Regions from separate parts of the Streptomyces tatrensis genome, predicted to be linked through region 3. Evidence: riboswitches for the same ligand, from Rfam matches in the RefSeq annotation. Region 3 holds a riboswitch; each other region holds the start of a gene.

Region 1 (7,263 bases), 5.9 Mb from region 3:
CAGGAACACCGCCCCGCCCAGCGCGGCCACGGGCAGCAGCGCCCGGTGCCCGGCGCCGACGACCATCCGGGCGGCGTGCGGCACCATCAGCCCGACGAAGCCGATCGCCCCGCTGTAGGCCACCAGTACGCCGATGACGAGCGAGGTCAGGACGAACACGGCGGCCCGGAACCGGCTCGTGTCCAGGCCGAGCGTCTGGGCGCCCTCCTCCCCCGCGAGCAGCAGGTCGAGCGGCCGGGCCAGGGCGACGAGCAGCCCGGTGCCCAGGAGCAGGGCCCCGGCGGGCAGGGCCAGTTCGCCCCAGCGGGCCCCGCCGAGTCCGCCGAGGGTCCAGAACAGCACGCTGCGGATCTGGTCGGGATGGGCGGCGAGCACCAGGATCAGGCTGGTCAGGGCGGACAGCACGTACTGGACGGCGACTCCGGCGAGGATCAGCCGGCCGGTGGTCATGGCGCCGCCGCGCCGGGCCATCGCGTAGACGGCGACGAGCGCGCCCATCGACCCGGCGAACGCGGCGAGCGGTACGGCGGCGCCGCCCGCGAAGCCGAGGAATCCGGCGCCGAAGACGATCACCAGCACGGCTCCGGCCGAGGCCCCCGAGGAGGCCCCGAGCAGGAACGGGTCGGCGAGCGGATTGCGCACGAGGGCCTGGAGCACGGTTCCCGCGACGGCGAGTCCCGCACCGACGACGGCCCCGAGCAGGACGCGCGGCATCCGGACGTCCCACACGATCGCCCCGAAGGCGCCTGCTCCCCCGCCGGGTCCCGGCCCGGCGAGCACGATGTCGAGCACCTGGCCCGGGGGGATCCGCACCGGTCCCAGGGCCAGCCCCGCCAGGGCCGACGCGGCCAGCGCGGCGGCCAGCAGGGCCAGTACGGCCGGCGTACGGGTGAACGCGCGGGCGACGCGGAGACTCACGCGGCGTCGGGGTGGAGCTGGCCGCCCAGCGATTCGACGGCGTCGGCGACGCGGACGCCGAGCACGGCGGAGGACAGCGGCAGCACGACGAACCGCTGGTTCTTGATCGCGGGTACCTGCGCCAGCGCCGGATCCTTCAACAGGCGCTGCTTCTTGGCTTCGACGGTGGTGCCGCCGTAGTCGTAGATGAGGACGACCTCGGGCCCCCGCTCGATGACCTTCTCCCACGACACGTCGCCGAAGGTGTCGTCGAGGTCGGCGAACACGTTCGTGCCGCCCGCCAGCGCGACGATCTCGTTGCCGATGCCCTTGCCGCCCGAGGTGAAGGCGGAGGCCTCGCCCGAGTCGTAGACGAAGACGGCGGGCTTGGCCTTGTCCTTCACGCGTGCGCTGACGGCTTCGATGCGGCGCTGTTCGTCGGCGAGGAGCCGCTCGCCGCGCTCGGGCACGCCGAAGGTCCGTGCCACCTCGGCGATTTCGGTCCTGAGCTGGTCGAGGCCGACCTTGCCGTCGGTGCAGTACTCCACGCTGAGGCGGGAGTTGATGCCGGACTTCGCGAGTGCCTCGCGGTCACGGCCCTGCGGCTTGTCGAAGGCGCTGGAGTAACCGCCGTACACGAAGTCGGGGTTGGCGCCGAGAAGGATCTCCTTGGAGGGGTACTCCTTCGCCAGCACCTTGATCTTGTCGTACGCGGGCCGGTAGGCGGGCAGTACGGCGTCGTCCAGGTAGGCCGTCCCGACGGTCTTCCCCTCCAGCCCGAGGGCCAGGAGGATCTCGGTGGCGTGCTGGTTCATGGCGACCGCACGCTGCGGCGGTGCCTGATAGGTGCTGGTGACACCGCAGTTGGTGACCGTGTACGGGAAACCGGGCGCGGCGCCCGCCGCCGCCTTCGCGTCCTGCGCCGCGGGTGATCCCCCGCACGCGGCCAGCGGTATCAGGAGGGGGAGGGGCAGGAGCGCGCGCAGCAGCGCACGGGGGTACGAAGACATGGTGAAGCCTCTCCGGGGGATCCGCGTCCCCTGGTCGAACCGAATGAGGCGGTGCGTCAGTGTCTGACTCCCGGGTCCCCGCGAGGGGGTGGCCGGTCACAGTGGCGGGACCGCACCGGATTCGCACCGGTTTCCTGTCCTGCACCGCCCTGGATAACCCGGCCCAGTGTGCCAGAAGGGCGGGGCGTCAGCGCCTCGGGCGCACCGCGCCGGCCGGCCGCGCCGTCCGCGCCGCCCGGGAGGCGAGGGTCCGCAGCGCCTCGTCGGAGGGGGATCCCGGCTCTGCCGTGTAGAGGTAGAGGGTCTGGTCGGGGTCGTCCGGGAAGGTGAGGGACTCGTACTCCAGGGCCAGTTCGCCGATGTCGGGATGCCGGAAGCGCTTGGTGCCGTGGGTGTGCTCGAGCACGTCGTGCCCGGCCCACCAGCGCCGGAAGTCCCGGTCGAACGACGCTAGTTCATCGACGAGGGGGCTCAGCTCCGGATCGTACGGGTGCCTGCCGGCGTAGAACCGCAGCGCGGCGACGGCTCCGCGCGCGGCGCTCTCCCAGTCGGCGAAGAGCGTGCGGGCGGCGGGGTCGAGGAAGAGGAACCGGGCCAGATTGCGGCCGCGTCGGCCCGGTGTGCCCAACGCTACTGTGCCCGGCTCCGCGGCGCCCGGCTCCACCGCGTCCGAATCGGGCAGGTCTGCCTCGGGGAGGTCCGCCTCGGGGAGGTCTGCCTCGGGCGCGCCGAAGTCGGCGTACAGGGACTCCGCGAGCCGGTTCGCGGCCAGGACGTCGAGCCGGCGCCCCATGATCATCGCCGGGGTGCCGACCTCCAGGGCGTCCAGCACCTGGTAGAGGCCCGCCCGGACCCGCTGCGGGCCGGTGGTTTCCGCGGTGCCGGGGGCACCGGCCGCCGCCGGGTCGGCGGCGCGCCGCCCGGGCCCGGGGGCCCGCTGCGGACGGGCCAGGTCGAAGAGGTGGGACCGCTCGGTGGCGTCGAGCCGCAACGCGCGGGCCACGGCGTCGAGCACCTCGGCGGATGCGTGCAGGGTGCGGCCCTGTTCCAGCCGGGTGTAGTAGTCCACGCTGACCCCCGCGAGCTGCGCGACCTCCTCGCGCCGCAGCCCGGGCACGCGCCGCCTCCCCGGGTGAGCGGCGACGCCCACCTCCTCGGGACCGATCCGGGCACGGCGGGAACGCAGGAAGTCCCGCAGGTCGGACTGGGGCTCGCGGCCGGCGTTGGCGGTCATTCCCCCAGGCTAGGCCGTGGGGGCCGGTGCCACAGACCGGTCACCGGCCGCCCGCGTCCGGCCGGCCGGCCATCCGGCCATCCGGCCATCCGGCCACAGGCTCATGCCGTCCCGTCCTGGGCGGCGCCCAGGATCGCGAGGTCGCTCTCGGACAGGCGCAGACGGCCGGCGGCGACGTTCTCGGCGAGGTGGCCGAGGTCGCCGGTGCCGGGGATGGCCAGGACGTGGGAGCCCTGGTGCAGGGTCCAGGCCAGCCGGATCTGGGCCGTGCTGACACCGTGGGAGCGGGCGACCGAGTGGACCGCAGCGCTGTGGTCGGTGGCCTCGTCCGCGGTCACTCCGGCGGTGCGTCCGGTACCGGCGATCGAGTAGAACGGCACGAAGGCGATGCCCTGCTCGCCACAGATCTCCAGCAGCTCCTGCTGCTCGGGGGTCGCGCCGATGCCGTACATGTTCTGGACGCAGACCACCGGCGCGATGGCCTGCGCCTCGGCGAGGTGGTGGGTACGTACGTTGGACAGGCCCAGGTGCCGGATGAGTCCGGCCGTACGCAGGTCGGCCAGCGCGCCGAAGCGCTCGGCGATCGAATCGCTGCCGACGATGCGCAGGTTCACCACGTCCAGGTGGTCGCGGCCGAGCTGGCGCAGGTTCTCCTCGACCTGGCCGCGCAACTGCTCGGGGGTGGCGTGCGGCAGCCACTGGCCCGAGGGACCGCGGCCCGGTCCGACCTTGGTGGTGATGACGAGTTCGTCCGGGTAGGGGGCCAGCGCCCGGTTGATCAGCTCATTGGCCGAGCGCAGCGAGGAGAAGTAGAACGCGGCGGTGTCGACGTGGTTCACACCCAGTTCGACCGCGCGGCGCAGTACGCCGATCGCCTGGTCGCGGTCCCGTGGAACGGCCTCGGCCGCGAATGCCTCACCGTGCTGGGTCAGGCGCATCGTGCCGAAGCCGATCCGGTTGACCGTGAGGTCGCCGAGCGTCCACGTGCCGGATGCCGCCGCTGTGATCGTCTGTGAGGTCATGGCGCGATCATGTCCGCGCGCCCGGCCGGCCCGCCATTGATTAAGACATGCCCGAATCCAACGGATCCTCTTCGGTCTTGAAGGTCTGAAACCCACGGCGATGGTAGTTGGGCAGCGCATTCGAGTGGTCCGCCGACGACGTGTGCAGCCATACCCGGCGCACGCCCGGTACGAGTTGCCAGCCCTGCCGGATCGCGAGCGTAGACGGGCAGGGCCACGCCTACGGTCCGGCCTTCGAGGTGCTGGAGGCCGCAGTCAACGCCAGCTTCGCGGAAGGCGCCACCGGGATCATCGACTCTGTCGAGCGCGCGCCCGCCGGCGAGTAGCCCTGCGCCAGCACCTGCCCCCACCCCTTGCGGGTGAGGGTTTCACTGTGCCCGGGGTCAGGTGGGCGGCTGCCCACTACCCGTGAAGGCGACCTCGCCCCGGCTGCTACTCGGCCCGTCGCTGGCCCTGATGGATCCCTCCTTACCGTCCGGCATGCGCAGGATTGCCGCGCGTGCGTTCAGCAGCTCCCGCTCGAGCCCGGGTTCGCCGGAGCGGATTGAGCCGAACCACGTCTTCGCCTGAGCGCCGTCGTCGAAGATGGAGACCCGGGCGTAGACGGCCCGTTCGGTCCCGTCGATCACCAGTACTGCGTCGCTCTCGAGTTGTCTCGGCATGCCGTCAGTGTGCACCCGAAGATCGGCGGCAGGTGCCACCCTCAGTGCGTCACCACTCAACGGCGGCTCTCTCGAGAATGGTTGGGCCACGATAAGATGCCATGCGAATGTTCGCCCGTGCCGCCACCGCGGTGCGGGCTTGTTTGTATCCGGGTGTAAATGGGCGTGTGATCCATCTCGGGCCGTCGCAGTGGGTGCCGGTGGCGGCGATGGGGGCAGCGCCGATCGCGGCTGTCGTGGCGATCATAGTCCCGTCCCGGGTGGCGCGGGCGGCCACGGCGACGGCGTGACGGGCGGCGTTCACCTCTCAGCGGCTCCAGGCGGCGACGGACTTCATGAAGGCCGTGGACGACTTCCTGGACGAACGTGCGACGGAAAAGATGAGGATGGTCCGCCGGGAGGCCACCCAGGTTCGGCTGACGCTCTTCAGCGCCGAGGTGGGCAAGGCGATGAGTGAGATCACGGGTGCCATGTACTGGGCGAACCGCTACCAGATCGCCATCAGGGACGATCCAGACGGCGAGCTGAGAGCGAGTGTCGATCCGCGTGGCGCGAAGCTCGTGGCCCGGTAAGGCTGATCCATGTGGGGCAGGAGCGGTTCGGCCTAGTCCATGGTGGTGGGGTCGGGGCCCGAGCGAAGTTGGATTAGCGCAGTGCGCCGACGCGGGCCCCACCACCAGCGTGGTCGGGGAGCGCCGGGCATTCAGCGGCAAGGTGGCCCCCTCCGCGACGCCGAAGGGGGCCGTCGCATGACCCTGACCTGCATCGACAGCAAGATCGGATGGGGTTTCTTGGGGGTTGGGCACTGCAGTCAGACTGTTCGCGCCCGTAGAGAGAGTGCAGCACCCAACAGCCAGAGCACACCCAGACACAGAAAGGCCCAGGTCAGATTGCTCTGACCTGGGCCTTTGACTGGAACGTACCTCATAGGCAACGCAGGGGTGGCAGGGCTCGAACCTACGACAACCGGTTTTGGAGACCGGTGCTCTACCAACTGAGCTACACCCCTTCGGCGAGACCAACCATGTCACGGCGCACGCCGAAGATCCACTCAATTCGGTGATCAAACACGAGGAATTTCGTCCCGGGTCCGCGCGCCGGCGCATCCGAGCCGGCCGCCGAGCGGACCGTCTTCGCTGGTCAGGGCGATGCCGACAGAGGGGTGACCCGCCCCAGACCATCCAATCGATGTCCACAGTCCGAGACAACTGGTATCGCGCCGTGGACAGTTGCCCCCTGCGGGGATGTTCACCGTCATGGACGCCCAGCTCGCCGTTCCCGCCCGTGTTCGCCCACCACGTTTCACCCCGCCCCCTTGACCCGCTGTGGTCCAGACCAATAGTTTCCGCATGCACAGCGCACGCGCCCCGGCACCACTCACCGCATCCGCAAAGGAAGCCCATGCGCCGCAGCACGCTCGGCAGGCTGGCCGTCGCCGCCTGCTCCCTCTCCCTGCTGACCGCCTTCGCCCCCGCCCACGACGGCGCCGGCCACGGCGACTCCGGGCACGGCCGCTCGTACAAGAAGGTCGGCTACTTCACCCAATGGGGTGTCTACGGACGGGACTTCCAGGTCCAGGACCTGGAGAAGAACGGCAGCGCGAGCAAGCTCACGCACATCAACTACGCCTTCGGCAACATCAGCGCGGAAGGCAAGTGCTTCACCGGCAACGTCCCCGGTGAGGCCGATGCCTGGGCCGACTACGTCCGTCCGCTGGACGCCGAGAACTCGGTGGACGGCGTCGCCGACGACTGGGTGCAGCCGCTCGCCGGCAACTTCAACCAGCTCCGCGAGCTCAAGGCCAAGCACCCGAACCTCAAGGTCCTCATCTCCCTGGGCGGTTGGAGCTGGTCCACGCACTTCTCGGACGCCGCGCTCACGCCGGCCTCGCGCAAGGCCCTCGTGTCCTCCTGCATCGACCTCTACATCAAGGGCAACCTCCCGCAGGACGGCAGCCGCGGTGGCGCCGGTTCGGCCGCCGGCCTCTTCGACGGGATCGACCTCGACTGGGAGTGGCCCGGCTCCTCGGGCGACGCCGACACCACCTACCGCCCCGAGGACAAGAAGAACTTCACCGCGCTGGTGAGCGAGTTCCGCACCCAGCTCGACGACTACGCCCGCAGCCAGAAGCGGAAGTCGAAGTACGAGCTGTCCGCCTTCGTCCCGACCGCCCCCGCCAAGATCGACGCGGGCTTCGACGTCCGCCGGATCATGCGCGACCTCGACTTCGTGACCCTCCAGGGCTACGACTTCCACGTCTCCGGCGAGGCGACCACCGCCCAGCAGTCCGCGCTGTACGCGAGGAACGACTTCAGCGTCGACGGCACCGTGGACGCCTGGGAGCGGCGCGGCGCACCCGCGCACAAGCTCGTGATGGGCATGCCGTTCTACGGGCAGGGCTGGACCGGCGTCAGCGGCGGCGGGGACGGCATGGGGCA
Region 2 (7,263 bases), 290 kb from region 3:
TCAGCAGCCGCGACGGATGCCAGTACCGGCCACGACGCCCGGCGTCATGCCCACCGGCAAGACCACGCCCTCGGGGAAGCCGGGTATGCGGAAGGCGACCTGGTGGGATCACACGGGCCCGCTCGCCGTGGTGTTCGCGGGCGGCCCCGACTCCGGCCGGGGTGACCTCGTACTGCCCGTGCGAATCCCGCAGCAGCCCGGCCAGTGGGCACGGGTCGAACACTTCCTCGCCAGCCCCGGCCGCTGGCACAAGGTCGATCTTGTGCGCCGCCGGAAGGCGTCCGCACCGGGCGGCTGGGTGTACGAGGCGCACCTGATGCTCCTCGGCTCCGGCTGCACAGCACCTGCAGTACGAGTCATGCGCGAGCAGGCCGCCGCGCTGGATCGGACCGGCGGGGTGGACGGCAACGTCTCCAACCTCTCCGTCGTCTCCCTGCCCGCAAGCTTCGATCCCGGCAAGGACGCCCCGGCCTCCACCGAGATCACTCTCAGTCCGGAGGAGCGGGCGCTTCTGGAGCGGGAAGCGGAGAAGCGGCGCGGTCGTGCGCGGGCGCTGGAGCGTTCCCGCCGGGCGGCGAACACCGGGCAGTACGGCCTGTCGAAGAAGCAGGCCCGACGTGCGGAGCAGCGCGAGGCCAAGGGCCTGGAGCCCAAGGCTGTCACCGTGCCCGGCGGTGGCCGCGCCGCACGCTCGGATGGTGTGCCCAAGCAGGCGTTCCGCCAAGACCGGATCTCAGGCGGTTACCGGAAGCTGCGCGCCCACCAGGCCGAAGCCGCTGCCTCCGCCGCCGAACACCGCAGCCACCGCGCCCGCGCCGTTGCTCGCGAGATCATCGCCGTCCACGGCCCCACACTAGTGGTGGAGGACTGCGACATCCGCACCTGGTACCGGCTGTGGGGCAAACGTCTGTCCCAGACCACACCCGGCCTGCTCGTAGCAGCCCTTGAGCGCGAATGCCAGGCGGCGGGCGGCCGTCTCGTACGGGCCTCCACATGGTCCACCGCGCTGTCTCAGCACTGTCTGTGCGGGGAGCGGGTCAACAAGTCGCTGCGGGACCGGGAACACAAGTGCATCGCGTGCGGCCTGGTCGGCAAGCGCGACATGGTGTCCGCTGCCCTGGCCTCCTTCGTCCGCTTCGCCGATGTGGACGACCCCAAGACCGCGTACCTGGACATCACCGCGTCCCGACACGCGCAGATCATCTTCTCCGAAGGGCTGGAAGAAGCCCTGCGGGAGTCAACCACACCGTGCCAGAACACCCCTCGGGGTGCTGGTCGCGTGGCAGTTCCACGTCAACGTGGAACCTCTGCTCCCCGAACCGCCGGACGGCGGTCCCGAGCAACCCCGGATGAGCCACGCCCCGTGCGTGACCACGCCGGAAAGCCCGGACACCGCCCCGGCTGCAACTCGCAGCTCACCCTCTGGTGCCTTACGGATCAAGTCTTAGAAGTCCTCGTCCAGGTCGACCGTGCCCTCGACCGCGACCTGGTAGGCCGACGGGCGGCGCTCGAAGAAGTTCGTCAGCTCCTGGACGCCCTGGAGCTCCATGAAGGAGAACGGGTTCTGCGAGCCGTAGACCGGCGGGAAGCCGAGGCGGACCAGGCGCTGGTCCGCGACGCACTCCAGGTACTCGCGCATCGACTCGGTGTTCATGCCCGGCAGGCCGTCGCCGCACAGGTCGTGGCCGAACTGCAGCTCGGCCTCGACGGCCTCCCTGAGCATGTCGGTGACCTGCTGCTGGAGCGCGTCGTCGAAGAGCTCCGGCTCCTCCTTGCGGACGGTGTCGATCACCTCGAAGGCGAAGCTCATGTGGGCGCTCTCGTCCCGGAACACCCAGTTGGTGCCCGTAGCCAGGCCGTGCAGCAGGCCGCGCGAGCGGAACCAGTACACGTACGCGAACGCCCCGTAGAAGAACAGGCCCTCGATGCACGCGGCGAAGCAGATCAGGTTCAGCAGGAAGCGGCGGCGGTCGGCGGCCGTTTCCAGGCGGTCGATCTTCTCGACCCCCTCTCCATCGAGTGCAGCCATCCAGCGGAAGCAGAACTGCGCCTTCTCGCGGATCGACGGGATCTCCTCGACCGCGTCGAAGGCGGCCGCGCGGTCGTCCGGATCGGGCAGGTAGGTGTCGAGCAGCGTCAGATAGAACTGGACGTGCACGGCCTCCTCGAAGAGCTGGCGCGACAGGTACAGGCGCGCCTCCGGGGAGTTGATGTGCTTGTACAGGGTGAGGACCAGGTTGTTCGAGACGATCGAGTCGCCCGTCGCGAAGAACGCGACCAGGCGGCCGATCATGTGCTGCTCGGAAGGCGTCAGCTTCGCGAGGTCCGCGACGTCCGAGTGGAGGTCGACCTCCTCGACGGTCCAGGTGTTCTTGATCGCGTCCCGGTAGCGCTCGTAGAAGTCCGGGTAGCGCATGGGGCGGAGCGTGAGCTCGAAGCCCGGGTCCAGGAGGTTTTTGGTGGGGTTGGAGCTCATTACTGGCAGGCCTCGCAGGACTCGGGGTTTTCAAGGGAGCAGGCCAGCGCGTCGGCGTCGACGGCCTGCGGGAGCGGGGTGGCGGCCGCCGGGACCGTGCTGCCGGAGGCGGCGCGGGCGATCTTCGTCGCGGGGCGGGACCGCAGGTAGTACGTGGTCTTCAGGCCCTGCTTCCAGGCGTACGCGTACATCGAGCTGAGCTTGCCGATGGTGGGCGTCTCCAGGAACAGGTTCAGCGACTGCGACTGGTCCAGGAAGGGGGTGCGCGCGGCGGCCATGTCGATGAGGCCGCGCTGCGGGATCTCCCACGCCGTGCGGTACAGGTCGCGCACCTCCGCCGGGATCCAGCCGAAGCCCTGGACCGAGCCGGAGGACTCGCGCAGCGCCTCGCGGGTCTGGGCGTCCCAGACGCCGAGCCGCTTGAGCTCCTGCACCAGGTAGCCGTTGACCTGGAGGAACTCCCCGCTCAGGGTCTCGCGCTTGAAGAGGTTGGAGACCTGCGGCTCGATGCACTCGTACACGCCCGCGATGGAGGCGATGGTCGCCGTCGGGGCGATCGCGAGGAGCAGGGAGTTGCGCATGCCGGTCTTCGCGACCCGGGCGCGCAGCGCGTCCCAGCGCTCGGGCCAGTTCAGCTCGACCTCGTAGTGGTCGGGGTGCAGGACGCCGCGGGCCGTGCGGGTCTGCTCCCACGCGGGGAGCGGGCCGCTGCGCTCGGCCAGGTCGCACGAGGCCTCGTACGCCGCGAGCATGATGCGCTCGGAGAGCTTCGTGGACAGGGCCTTCGCCTCGGGGGAGTCGAAGGGCAGCTTCAGCTGGAAGAAGACGTCCTGGAGGCCCATGGCGCCCAGGCCCACCGGGCGCCAGCGGGCGTTGGAGCGGCCGGCCTGCTCGGTCGGGTAGAAGTTGATGTCGACGACGCGGTCGAGGAAGGTGACCGCGGTGCGGACGGTCTCGTCCAGGCGCTCCCAGTCGATCTCCCCGTCCACGACGAACGCGCCGAGGTTGACCGAGCCCAGGTTGCAGACGGCCGTCTCGCCGTCGTTGGTGACCTCGATGATCTCGGTGCAGAGGTTCGAGGAGTGGACGACGGTGCCCGGCTCGGCGGTCTGGTTCGCCGTGCGGTTGGAGGCGTCCTTGAAGGTCATCCAGCCCTGGCCGGTCTGCGCGAGGGTGCGCATCATCCGGCCGTACAGGTCGCGGGCGGGCATGGACTTGCGGGCCAGGCCCGACTCCTCGGCCTTGCGGTAGGCGGCGTCGAACGCGTCGCCCCACAGGTCGACCAGCTCGGGGACGTCGGCCGGGGAGAACAGCGACCAGTCGGCGTCGGCGTTCACGCGGCGCATGAACTCGTCCGGCACCCAGTGGGCCAGGTTCAGGTTGTGCGTGCGGCGCTGGTCCTCGCCGGTGTTGTCGCGGAGCTCCAGGAACTCCTCGATGTCCGCGTGCCAGGTCTCCAGGTAGACGGCGGCGGCGCCCTTGCGGCGGCCGCCCTGGTTCACGGCGGCGACGGAGGCGTCGAGGGTCTTCAGGAACGGCACGATGCCGTTGGAGTGGCCGTTCGTGCCGCGGATCAGCGAACCGCGGGCGCGGATGCGGGAGTACGAGAGGCCGATGCCGCCGGCGTGCTTGGAGAGGCGCGCGATCTGGTGGTAGCGGTCGTAGATCGAGTCGAGCTCGTCCAGCGGGGAGTCCAGCAGGTAGCAGGAGGACATCTGCGGGTGCCGGGTGCCGGAGTTGAAGAGGGTGGGGGAGGAGGGCAGGTAGTCGAGGCGGCTCATCAGCCGGTAGAGCGAGGCCACTTCCTCGACGGCCTGGACGCTCTCGTTTTCGGCGAGGCCGCAGGCCACGCGCAGCATGAAGAACTGCGGGGTCTCGATGACCTGGCGGGTGATCGGGTGCCGCAGCAGGTAGCGGCTGTGCAGGGTGCGCAGGCCGAAGAAGCCGAAGCGGTCGTCGGCGCCCTCGGCGAGCGCGTGCTCGACCAGCGCGTCGAGCCGCTTCGCGTGCAGGCGTACGAAGTCGGCGGTGCGGTCGGCGATGAGCCCCTCGCGGTGGCCCACCTCCACGGAGCCGGAGAAGGTGGTGGCGCCCTGGCCGGCGGCCTCGTCGCGCACGGCCAGCGTCAGCAGGCGGGCGGCGAGGCGGGAGTACGCCGGGTCCTCGGAGATCAGCCCGGCGGCCCCCTCGGTGGCGAGCGTACGGAGCTCCGCCTCGTCGGCGGCGGCGCTGCGGCCGCGCAGCGCGGCGGCGGCGACCTTGCCGGGGTCGGTGTCGGGCAGGTCGGCGGTCAGCTCGGTGAGCGTGCGCAGGAGCGCGGCCCCCGGACCCTCATAGGCGGACGGGTCGGACTCGGCGCGCGGTGCGGAAGGCGCGATGGTCACGGGGGGAGCTCTCCCTCGCTCGGCTCCGGGAACACCGTTGGTGCGGGGCGCGAGGGGGCGCACGTGGGGGAGCGCGTGCCTGGCAGGGCAGTGCGCGTGCGCCACGTGGCGTCCACCGGCCCAACCGCGAGGCCCGGACGTGTCTGCACCCGGTTCGGTCGAGCCGGGCGCACTGTCGACAGGTCCTCGGACTTGCGGATGCACCGAACAGGTCGGTGCATTTCATACCGTTGCGGGACAGTTCCGGATTCTCACCGGATTCCCCTGCGGCGACAGCGAGCACGAGCATACATGTGGGGGCCGGTCCTTGCGTTGGCCCCCACATGTTGTGTCGCTCCGCGAGACGGTCCGGGCGACGGTCCGCGACTACAGCTCCAGGCGGTAGGTGAGCAGGGGGAGGCCGGGAACCGGGTACCAGTCCCGATCCGGCGTCCGTACGAAGCCCAGCCGGTCGTAGATCCGGTGTGCCCCGAGCATCTTCTCCGTGGTCGACAGCACCAGGTGGCTCACGCCCTCCAGCTCCCGGGCGCGGCTCACGCAGGCCCGTACGAGGGCCTCGCCCGCGCCGCGTCCGCGCGCCGCCGGGGAGACGGCCAGCATCCGGAACTCCGCCTCGCCGGGGCCCGCGATGTCGCACAGCGGGCTGCCGGGAGGGGCGAAGGTCACACCGCCGAGCAGCGTGTGCTCGTACGCGGCGACGATCACTTCGGCGTCGGGGGCGCGGCCGGCGACATCGCGCAGCCGGCTCAGGTAGGGGTCGTCCTCGGAGAAGTCCAGGAGTCCGTCGTCGAGGTAGGCCCGTGCGGTGATCTCGCCGAGCTCTTCGTATTCGGCGGCCGTCGCCGTCCTGATGATGATGTCCATGGCTCCGAGTGTGCGCCAGGGCAAGGCGGGGGGCCGCCGCGTTCCGTCGGGTGGACGGCGGACGCGGCGGCCCCTGGGGTCCTACGGGTTCAGCAGCAGCGGAACCCTTCGCGCGGATCTCCCTCGCGGGCGTCCGTACGGGCCCGCTCGAAGGCCCGGCGCGACTGGACCTCGGCGTCGGGGTCGTGCGTACGGGCGTGGGCGACGTAGCGGTCGTAGGCCGCCTCGCCCGAGAACTCCCTCACGAAGTACCGGGCCCGGCCCAGCAGGTGGCGCAGGCGGGTCACGCCGGTTCCCGCACCGGGTCCTGTACGCGGCCCCCGCCCGAGTCGAGGCCGGCCGCGGCGAGCTCCGCGCGCTCCTCGGCGGTCGGGATGAGCCCGGCCGGGGCGACGATCTTGGACTCGGTCCACGGGAACTCGACCAGGGTGACCGACTCGGGCTTGCGGATGGCCTTGAAGCAGGTCCGGGCCGCGTCCACGAGCACGACGATGATCAGCAGGGCGAAGAAGACCGACAGGACGCCGTCCACCGTGGCGTTGGTGACCACGGTGTGCATCTCGTCCATGTTCTTGGCGGGCTTGAGGACCTTGCCCGCGTCGATGCCGTCCTGGTAGACGTCCCGCTGCGCGAAGAAGCCGATCTTCGGGTTGTCGGAGAAGATCTTCTGGTAGCTGGCGGTGAGCGTGACGGCCAGGTCCCAGGCCAGCGGAACGCCCGTCACCCAGGCCCACTTGAGCCGGCCGGACTTGATCAGCAGGGTGGTGCAGACGGACAGGGCGACCGCTGCGAGGAGCTGGTTCGCGATGCCGAACAGCGGGAAGAGCTGGTTGATGCCGCCCAGCGGGTCCTTGACGCCGACCCAGAGGAAGTAGCCCCAGCCGCCGACGACCACCGCGCTGGCGAACCAGACGCCCGGCTTCCAGCTGACGTCCTTGAAGGACTTGTGCACGTTGCCGAGGGTGTCCTGGAGCATGAACCGGCCCACGCGGGTGCCCGCGTCGACCGTGGTCAGGATGAACAGGGCCTCGAACATGATCGCGAAGTGGTACCAGAACGCCTTCATCGCGGTGCCGCCGATGACGGCCGAGAAGATCTCCGACATTCCGAGTGCGAAGGTCGGCGCGCCGCCCGTACGGGACAGCAGGCTGGTCTCCTCCACGTCCTTCGCGGCCTGCGCGAGGGCCTCGGGGGAGATGGCGAAGCCGAAGTTCGTCACGGCCTGCGAGGCCGTCTCGACGGTGGCGCCGACCACGCCGCCGGGGGAGTTGATGGCGAAGTAGAGGCCGGGGTCGATGATGCAGGCCGCGATGATCGCCATGATCGCGACGAAGGACTCGGTCAGCATGGCGCCGTAGCCGATGACCCGGACCTGGGTCTCCTTCTGGATCATCTTCGGGGTGGTGCCCGAGGAGACCAGGGAGTGGAAGCCGGAGAGGGCTCCGCAGGCGATGGTGATGAAGACGAAGGGGAACATCGAGCCGGCGAAGACCGGGCCGTCGCCGCGCGAGGCGAACTCGGTGACCGCCGGCATCTTCA
Region 3 (7,263 bases):
AATTATCGCTTCCGCACTACGGAAGAGTAATTGAATTTCTATCTGCCGCTCGAACGGGACCCGGGGCGTGAGGGGGTCGGGCGTGCCGCTACCCTGAGCCGGTCAACAAGCACCAAGAAGGGGTGGACCCAGTGGCGGACATCGAGAGCGCACGGACGACGTTCGGCAAGTTCGACGTGAACGGTGACGGCTTCGTGACGGCCGACGAGTTCCGTTCGGCGATGGCGGCGATGGGCGACCCGTTCGTCACCGGCCCGGTCGCGGAGGCCGTGATCGCCGCGAAGGACTCGAACGACGACGGCCTGCTGAGCTTCGACGAGTTCTGGGCCTCCCTGAACAAGTAAGCCCCCCGCGCCGCCCCCGGGCCGTCTCTTTCGGATCTTGCCGGGCCCGCGCCTGCCGGGCCGGGGGCGTGCGCGTCAGGCCCGCCGCGGCCCGGCGGTCGTGTCCTGGGCCTCGGCGGCTTCCGTCTCGGCGGCCATGCCCTCCACCTCGGCGAGGGCCTCTTCCAGCCAGCGCAGCCAGAAGGTCTCCAGCCCGGTTCCCGCATGCAGCACGACCCGCCGCAGCCGGTCCTCCCCGGAGTCCCGCCCGGCCGGGAAGTCCCTCTCCTCGATCCCCTCGTACACGGCCAACTGGGCCCGGTGCAGCTCCAGATGCCGCCGCAGCTCCACGGCCAGCCCCTGCGGCCCGACCACCGCGGCCGCCCGGATCCGCAGCAGCAGGGGATCGCGCACCGGCTTGGGATCCTGACTCTCCCCGACCCACCGAGCCAGCTCCCCGCTCCCGGCGGGCAGCACCTCGTACTCCTTCTTCTGCCCCCGTACGGGCCCCTCGCTGGCCAGCGCGCGGATCAGCCCGGCCTCCTCCAGCCGGCCGAGCTCGCGGTAGATCTGCTGGTGCGTCGCGGACCAGAAGTACCCGATCGACTTGTCGAACCGCCGGGTCAGCTCCAGCCCCGACGAGGGCTTCTCGAGCAGGGCGGTGAGGATGGCGTGCGGGAGCGACATGCGGCCATCCTAGGTTTGCGGCAGATCCAGGACCGCAATCCCGTTCCTCACGGCGACCGCCAGGCGGATCCCATCGGGATGCAGGGCCGCGACCGGCGTCGGGACGTGGGGCACCCCGTCCGAGCCCGCCCGGCGCGACACCGGGACCTCGGGCCACTCGGCCAGGACGGCGCCCGTACCGGCATCGACGAGGCGGGGGTGCCCGCAGAGGCTGACCACCCGGTCTCCGCCGCAGGCGAGCAGGGTTCCCGCGGTGAACCCGAGCGGGCTCCGCCGCAGCCACCGCTCCTCGGCGGCGGACCACACGCCGATCTCCTGCGGGGCAAGGGCCACCGGGCCCTCCTCGTCGAGCATCTCCTCGTCGAGCGCCTCCTCGCCCGTGGCGACGGCGACCCGGTCCCCGTCGAGCCAACAGGCGGCGACGACCTCGCAGTCGAGGCCGTCCGGCCGGGACACCCGGCCCAAGCCGTCGAGCTCGGCGGCTTCGGCGAGGGACGCGGCGAGATCGAAGAGCCACACCTGGCCCAGGGGATACCACTCCCACCCCGCGGACAGCACCCGTCGCCCGTCCGGGCTCACCGCCAGCCGGGAATGGAAGGCGTCGTTCGGGTACGGGGCGGGCGGGGTCAGCCGCTCACCCGTGGCCGCGTCCTCGACCACCGGGTTGTCGTAGTGGTCGGGGCAGTGCACCAGCACGTCCCGGCCGTCCGGCAGCGTGCCGAGCGCGATCGGGTAGTCGTAGTCGTCGGCGTGGTAGTAGCTCCGGTGCAGTTCGCGCACGATCCGGGTCCCGTCCAGCAGGAGGGCCTTGGTGCCGCGCTCGACGTAGAGCACGGTCCAGCGCCCCGAAGGGGAGCGGACGGCGCGGTCGAAGTGGTAGGCCAGTGGGGGATGGACCTCGTGCTCCCGGCCGTCGGGGGTCCAGCGGCGCAGGCCGCCGACGGGGTCGACCAGGTCGTCGCCCTCCCAGAAGAGGGAATTCACCTCGGATGTCGCCGTGAGTATGCGCACCCGGATGAAGCTACCTACCCCCAGTCGGCCAGCGCCTGCGGATTACGGGGTCCCGGGGCATCCGCGTCGAGCAGTCCCCGCGCCCGCAGGAAGGCCGTCACCGCCGGGGACCAGGCCGGGCGCAGGCCCGCGGAGGTGAGGAGGGACGGGTCGGAGAGGAGGGGCTCGGCCGGGCCGAAGCGGATGCCCGCCGGGGTCAGGACCGCCGCGTCGTCGGCCCAGCGCACCGCCAGGTCCACGTCGTGGGTGGCCATGACCACCGTCGTCCCGGAGGCGCGCAGCCCCGCGAGGACGTCGAGGAGCCGCTCCTGGCCGTCCGGGTCCAGGCCGGCCGTCGGCTCGTCCAGGATCAGCACCCGCGGAGCCATCGCCACCGCCCCCGCGATCGCCGCGCGCTTGCGCTGGCCGTAGGAGAGCAGGTGCGTGGGGCGGTCCCGCAGGTGCGTGATGTCCAGTGCGGCGAGGGCCGAGTCCACGCGGGCGCGGACCTCCGGGGCGGGGAGCCCCAGGTTCATCGGGCCGAAGGAGACGTCCTGTTCCACCGAGGCCGCGAACAGCTGGTCGTCGGGGTCCTGCACCACCAGCTGGACGGACGTGCGCAGCCGGGTCAGCCCGGCCCGGTCGTACGAGACCTCCGTGCCGTCCAGCCACAGCGTGCCCGGGCCGGGCCGCAGGCCGCCGCTCAGCAGCCGCATCAGGGTGGTCTTGCCACTGCCGTTGCGGCCCAGCAGGGCCAGCGCCCGGCCCGGGGCGATGGCGAAGTCGACGCCGGTCAGGACGGCGGGGCCGTCCTCGTAGGCGTAGCCCGCGCCGGACAGTTCCACCACCGGCGCGTGGGGGGAGGGGGGCAGCGACGGGTTCACGAGGAGAGCCCCTTCAGGGTGAGGGTCAGGGTGATCAGGGCCGCCAGCAGCCCGGCGGTGCCCGTCAGGAAGCGCCACGACAGGGCCGCCTCCGGTACGAGGACCCGCAGCGCGCCGTCGTAGCCGCGTCCGGCCAGCCCCGACTGGAGCTTGGCCGCGCGGTCGAAGGCCCGTACGAAGGAGGTGGCGGCGAGCCCGGCCAGGGAGCGCCACACCGCCGCCCGGCCGGTGTGCCCGAGCCGGGCGGCCTGGGCCCGGCGGACCTGGGCCATGGAGTCGAGCAGCAGGAAGCCGATCCGGTACATGACCAGGGCCACGTCCACCACCGGGGCCGGCACCCCGGCCCGGACCAGCCGGGGCAGTACGTCGGAGACCGGGGTGGTGAAGGCGAACAGCAGCAGCCCGAGCGAGGCGGCCGAGGTGCGCAGCAGCAGTTCGGCGGCGAGCCGGGGGCCTTCGGGGGCCAGGGACACCGGCCCCGCCGGGCCGCCGACGGCGAACAGCAGCGGCAGCGCCCCGGTGAAGCAGAAGCCGAGCGGGATCCGGAAGGCCCGCCAGAGCTGCCGGCCGGCCACTCCCGCCGGGCCGAGCAGCACGGCGAGGGTGGCGGCGGCCACCAGCGGCCCGCCCGGCCAGGGCGGCAGGCACACGGCGGTGACCGTCAGCCCGATCCCGAGCAGGGCCTTCTCCAGCGGGTGCCGGCCGCGCCAGCGACTGCTGTGCGCGGCCACGTCGATCGGCAGCACCGCCTAGGCCTCCGGGGCGGCGGAAGCAGCGGCGGCGGCGGCCGCTCCTTGGCGGCGGCCCTTGCGGACGCCGAAGTAGTAGGCGAGCACGCCCGCGCCCAGCGCCGCCTGCAGGGCGAACAGCGCGGACTCGATCTCGCCGGACGGGGGCTCGTACAGAGGGGAGAACCAGGGCTCGTAATCAGGCTTCAGCTCGGTGATCGCCGTCTCGGCCTGCGCGTCGGCGCCCGTGAAGGGCTCCTCCTTGTGGTCGCCCATCCCCAGCGCGACGGGGAGGACGGCCAGCGCCGCCACCAGGAGCAGCAGCAGGCTGTTGATCTTCGCGTTCTTGGACATCCCGCTCATCAGGCCGCCGCCTTCTCTTCGGTACGGGCGGAGGTCAGCTTCGCGACGCCCAGCCGGACCAGGTCCGACTTGCTCGACGCCATCAGCAGCCGCATCACGAGGACGGTCAGCAGACCCTCGCTCACGGCCAGCGGTATCTGCGTGACCGCGAAGATCCCCCCGAACTTCGCGAGCGCGCCCGGGAACCCGCTGGCCGGGTCCGGGAAGGCCAGCGCGAGCTGGAGGCTGGTGACGCAGTAGGTGACCAGGTCGGCGAAGAAGGCGCCGAAGAACACGGTCACCATCAGCGGGAGACCGAACGTGCGCAGCAGCCGGTAGACGGCGTAGCCCGCCCACGGGCCGGCGATGGCCATCGAGAAGACGTTGGCGCCGAGGGTGGTGAGCCCTCCGTGCGCCAGCAGCAGGGCCTGGAACAGCAGGGTGATGGTGCCGAGCACCGCCATGATCGGCGGCCGGAACAGGATCGCCCCGAGCCCGGTGCCCGTGGGGTGCGAGCAACTGCCCGTCACCGAGGGGATCTTCAGGGCGGACAGGACGAACGTGAACGCTCCGGAGGCGCCGAGCAGCAGCGTGCTCTCCGGGTTGGCCTTCACCTCGCGGGTGAGCGAGCGGACGCCGTGGACGACGAAGGGAGCGGACGCGGCGCCCCAGGCGACCGCGTGCAAAGGGGGTAGGAACCCCTCGGCTATATGCATGAGTGGGGAGACCTCTCCAGCACCTCGTGGATGGACAACGCGCCCCGGCCGGTCTCCTGGCTCACGGGTTGACGTCCATGCTCCGCCTTCCCGGGCAGCGCGGAACCTCCCGCGCAGCCCAGTGGCTTTCCCGCAGGAGTGGAGCCGGACTTCCCGATCACAGTGGCGAGGGCCGCACCGGTTTCCCACCGGTTTCCCGAACACCAAGGCCCGCTGACCCTAGTCGGCCGCACGGACCGGTAACAACCCGCCCCAATCGCGCCGGGCGGCGGCCGGATTCCGCTTAGGGGTGACGCTCCGTGTCCGGCGGCTCGTCGGCCGTCCCAAGGGTGCGGACCGGAGGGGGAGTTCCGGGTACCCGGGGCCGCAGGGCGGCGGAGGTCGCGCCGCGCCGTACCGTTCCGCACGGACGGGGGAGAGCGGGGGCGAGCCGGGGCGGGGCGAGCACGGACGGGTGCGGTCCGCTGGCGGGGCCGCCCGGCCGCGCAGAGCCTGGTGGGGTGACCGCCGAACCCGATGCCGCGCCCGCCGTCGACTACTCCGACCTCACCGCCGTCTACGTCAACTGCACGCTCAAGCGATCGCCCGAGCCCAGCAACACCGAGGGCCTGATCGACAAGAGCCGCGCGGTGATGGAGGCGGCCGGGGTCCGGACCTCGCTCATCCGGGCCGTCGACCACGAGATCGCCACCGGCGTCTGGCCCGATATGACCGACCACGGCTGGGAGAGCGATCAGTGGCCGGTGCTCTACAGCCAGATCATGGACGCCGACATCCTCGTCCTGTGCGGCCCGATCTGGCTCGGGGACAACAGCTCGGTGATGAAGCAGGTCATGGAGCGGCTCTACGCCTGCTCCTCGATCCTGAACGAGCAGGGCCAGTACGCCTATTACGGGCGCGTAGGCGGGGCGCTGATCACCGGCAACGAGGACGGCGTCAAGCACTGCGCCATGAACATCCTCTACAGCCTCCAGCACCTCGGCTACGCGATCCCCCCGCAGGCCGACGCCGGATGGATCGGCGAAGCCGGACCAGGGCCCTCGTACCTGGACCCCGGATCCGGCGGCCCCGAGAACGACTTCACCAACCGGAACACGGCCTTCATGAGCTGGAACCTCATGCACCTGGCCGCTCTGCTCAAGCGGTCCGGCGGGATGCCGGCGCACGGCAACCAGCGCTCCCTGTGGGACGCGGGCTGCCGCTTCGACTTCCCGAACCCCGAGCACCGGTAGGTCCCCGCCCCGGTCCCGCCTCCCGCCCCGGGCCGGCGTGCTCAGCAGACGTTCGGGTGCGCGATGTCCAGGACGAAGCGCTCCGGGGCGTGCAGCTTGAACGAGGTGTAGGCGGGCTTGGTGTCGAAGGCGGCGCCGAAGGTGACGTACCCCTCGTAGTCGCCGGTCAGGGCGATGCCCTTCAGCTTGGGCAGGTAGATCTTGAGCAGCTTGGGCCCGAGGTAGACGTTGCGGCCCGCTTCGTCGTGTCCCGCGGCGGGGTTCAGGCGGATCTCCAGGAAGTACCGCCCGGCCAGCGGGACGGGCTTGCCGGACCCGTCGTAGACCAGGGACGGGACGGGGGTGACGGTGACCTCGGGGACGTATCCCTGCAGGTCGATGACCATGCGGTCGTACGTGCAGTGCCCGCCCCAGCGGGCATTGACGACGAGCGGAGTGGTGGTGGCGGCGGTCGTGGTGGTGGTCGTGGCTGCGGCGGAGGCCGGTGCGGCGAAGGCGAGCATGGCGGTGAGCAGTGCGCCCAACCCCAGTGCGGTGGCCTGCCGGCGGCGTGGACGGATCATGGCGTCCCCTCGATTCCGAGAGACGGGGAACGGTGTCACCCGTGAAGACGCGCCCGGTACGGCCGTGGTTGCACCGGCTTCATCCGGTTGATCGTGTTCACCTGATTCAGGTGATTCACCTGAATCACCCGGTTCAGCTGGGCAGGAGGGCGCTCAGCTCGGCGTCGAGGTCGTAGTGGCGGTGTTCCTGGCCGCGCGGCACCAGCTCGGTCATCCGGCGGCACAGCTCCCGTAGGTCCTTGGCCCGGGCGGACACCACGCACGACTGCTCGCCGTTGCTGAAGGCGAGGAAGACCCGCGGCTCGGTGCCCTTCCAGCGCGGCCACACCTGGATGTCGCCCTCGCCGGTGGCGCAGATCTGGCCGTCGAGGAGCAGCTCCCGGGAGAAGACCCAGTGCGCGAGGTGCATCCCGGCACCCTCGAAGTCGAGGGAGATCTCGTAGGGCCGGTCCGTGCGGTACAAGAAGACGCCCCGGACCGGGACGGGCGCGGGTGCGGCCTCGAGCCGGAGCGGGAGGACGCGGTGTTCGGTGCCGGCCATGAGGGCGCCTCTCTCTCGGGTGGGGTCGCGCCGACGCACGCGCGACATGCCCACTCGGGCAAGCTAGCCCACCCCCGGCCCGCCATTCCGCTGCCAAAGGTCCCGTCCGGCCGGGCCGCTCGGCCCGACTTCACCCGATGCGCCGAGCCCCGCCCTCCGGGGGGGAGGGCGGGGCTCGGCGGACGTGCGCGACCGGGGCGGGGGCCCCGGCCGGGACTACGGGAGCGGGTTGAAGATGAAGGACTCGTGCGCGTTGG

The links. A riboswitch is a leader RNA that binds a small molecule or an ion and turns the genes downstream of it on or off. The one in region 3 is predicted to bind cobalamin.
Region 1: it holds a riboswitch for cobalamin, as region 3 does, so the genes downstream of both, ACODT5_RS18745 (ABC transporter substrate-binding protein) here and ACODT5_RS46080 (energy-coupling factor ABC transporter permease) in region 3, are expected to answer to the same signal.
Region 2: it holds a riboswitch for cobalamin, as region 3 does, so the genes downstream of both, ACODT5_RS44820 (ribonucleoside-diphosphate reductase subunit alpha) here and ACODT5_RS46080 (energy-coupling factor ABC transporter permease) in region 3, are expected to answer to the same signal.

What each region holds. Positions count from the first base shown of each region.
Region 1 covers NZ_JBMDLB010000011.1:695,509-702,771, forward strand. Annotated here, with positions in the region: partial or broken gene ACODT5_RS18740 (FecCD family ABC transporter permease) at 1-918, opposite strand, end outside; gene ACODT5_RS18745 (ABC transporter substrate-binding protein) at 915-1,907, opposite strand; cobalamin riboswitch at 1,945-2,081, opposite strand; gene ACODT5_RS18750 (helix-turn-helix domain-containing protein) at 2,095-3,141, opposite strand; gene ACODT5_RS18755 (aldo/keto reductase) at 3,243-4,163, opposite strand; gene ACODT5_RS18760 (hypothetical protein) at 4,271-4,489, shown strand; gene ACODT5_RS18765 (hypothetical protein) at 4,547-4,825, opposite strand; gene ACODT5_RS18770 (hypothetical protein) at 5,170-5,397, shown strand; tRNA gene ACODT5_RS18775 (tRNA-Trp) at 5,762-5,834, opposite strand; gene ACODT5_RS18780 (glycoside hydrolase family 18 protein) at 6,227-7,263, shown strand, end outside.
Region 2 covers NZ_JBMDLB010000011.1:6,319,266-6,326,528, forward strand. Annotated here, with positions in the region: gene ACODT5_RS44815 (ribonucleotide-diphosphate reductase subunit beta) at 1,445-2,476, opposite strand; gene ACODT5_RS44820 (ribonucleoside-diphosphate reductase subunit alpha) at 2,476-4,860, opposite strand; cobalamin riboswitch at 5,021-5,149, opposite strand; gene ACODT5_RS44825 (GNAT family N-acetyltransferase) at 5,227-5,724, opposite strand; gene ACODT5_RS44830 (CstA-like transporter-associated (seleno)protein) at 5,814-6,011, opposite strand; gene ACODT5_RS44835 (carbon starvation CstA family protein) at 6,008-7,263, opposite strand, start outside.
Region 3 covers NZ_JBMDLB010000011.1:6,604,649-6,611,911, forward strand. Annotated here, with positions in the region: gene ACODT5_RS46050 (EF-hand domain-containing protein) at 132-344, shown strand; gene ACODT5_RS46055 (PadR family transcriptional regulator) at 420-1,010, opposite strand; gene ACODT5_RS46060 (hypothetical protein) at 1,020-2,021, opposite strand; gene ACODT5_RS46065 (energy-coupling factor ABC transporter ATP-binding protein) at 2,036-2,884, opposite strand; gene cbiQ (cobalt ECF transporter T component CbiQ) at 2,881-3,630, opposite strand; gene ACODT5_RS46075 (energy-coupling factor ABC transporter substrate-binding protein) at 3,634-3,975, opposite strand; gene ACODT5_RS46080 (energy-coupling factor ABC transporter permease) at 3,975-4,670, opposite strand; cobalamin riboswitch at 4,700-4,893, opposite strand; gene ACODT5_RS46085 (flavodoxin family protein) at 5,171-5,902, shown strand; gene ACODT5_RS46090 (AMIN-like domain-containing (lipo)protein) at 5,944-6,465, opposite strand; gene ACODT5_RS46095 (SsgA family sporulation/cell division regulator) at 6,599-7,006, opposite strand; gene ACODT5_RS46100 (hypothetical protein) at 7,223-7,263, opposite strand, start outside.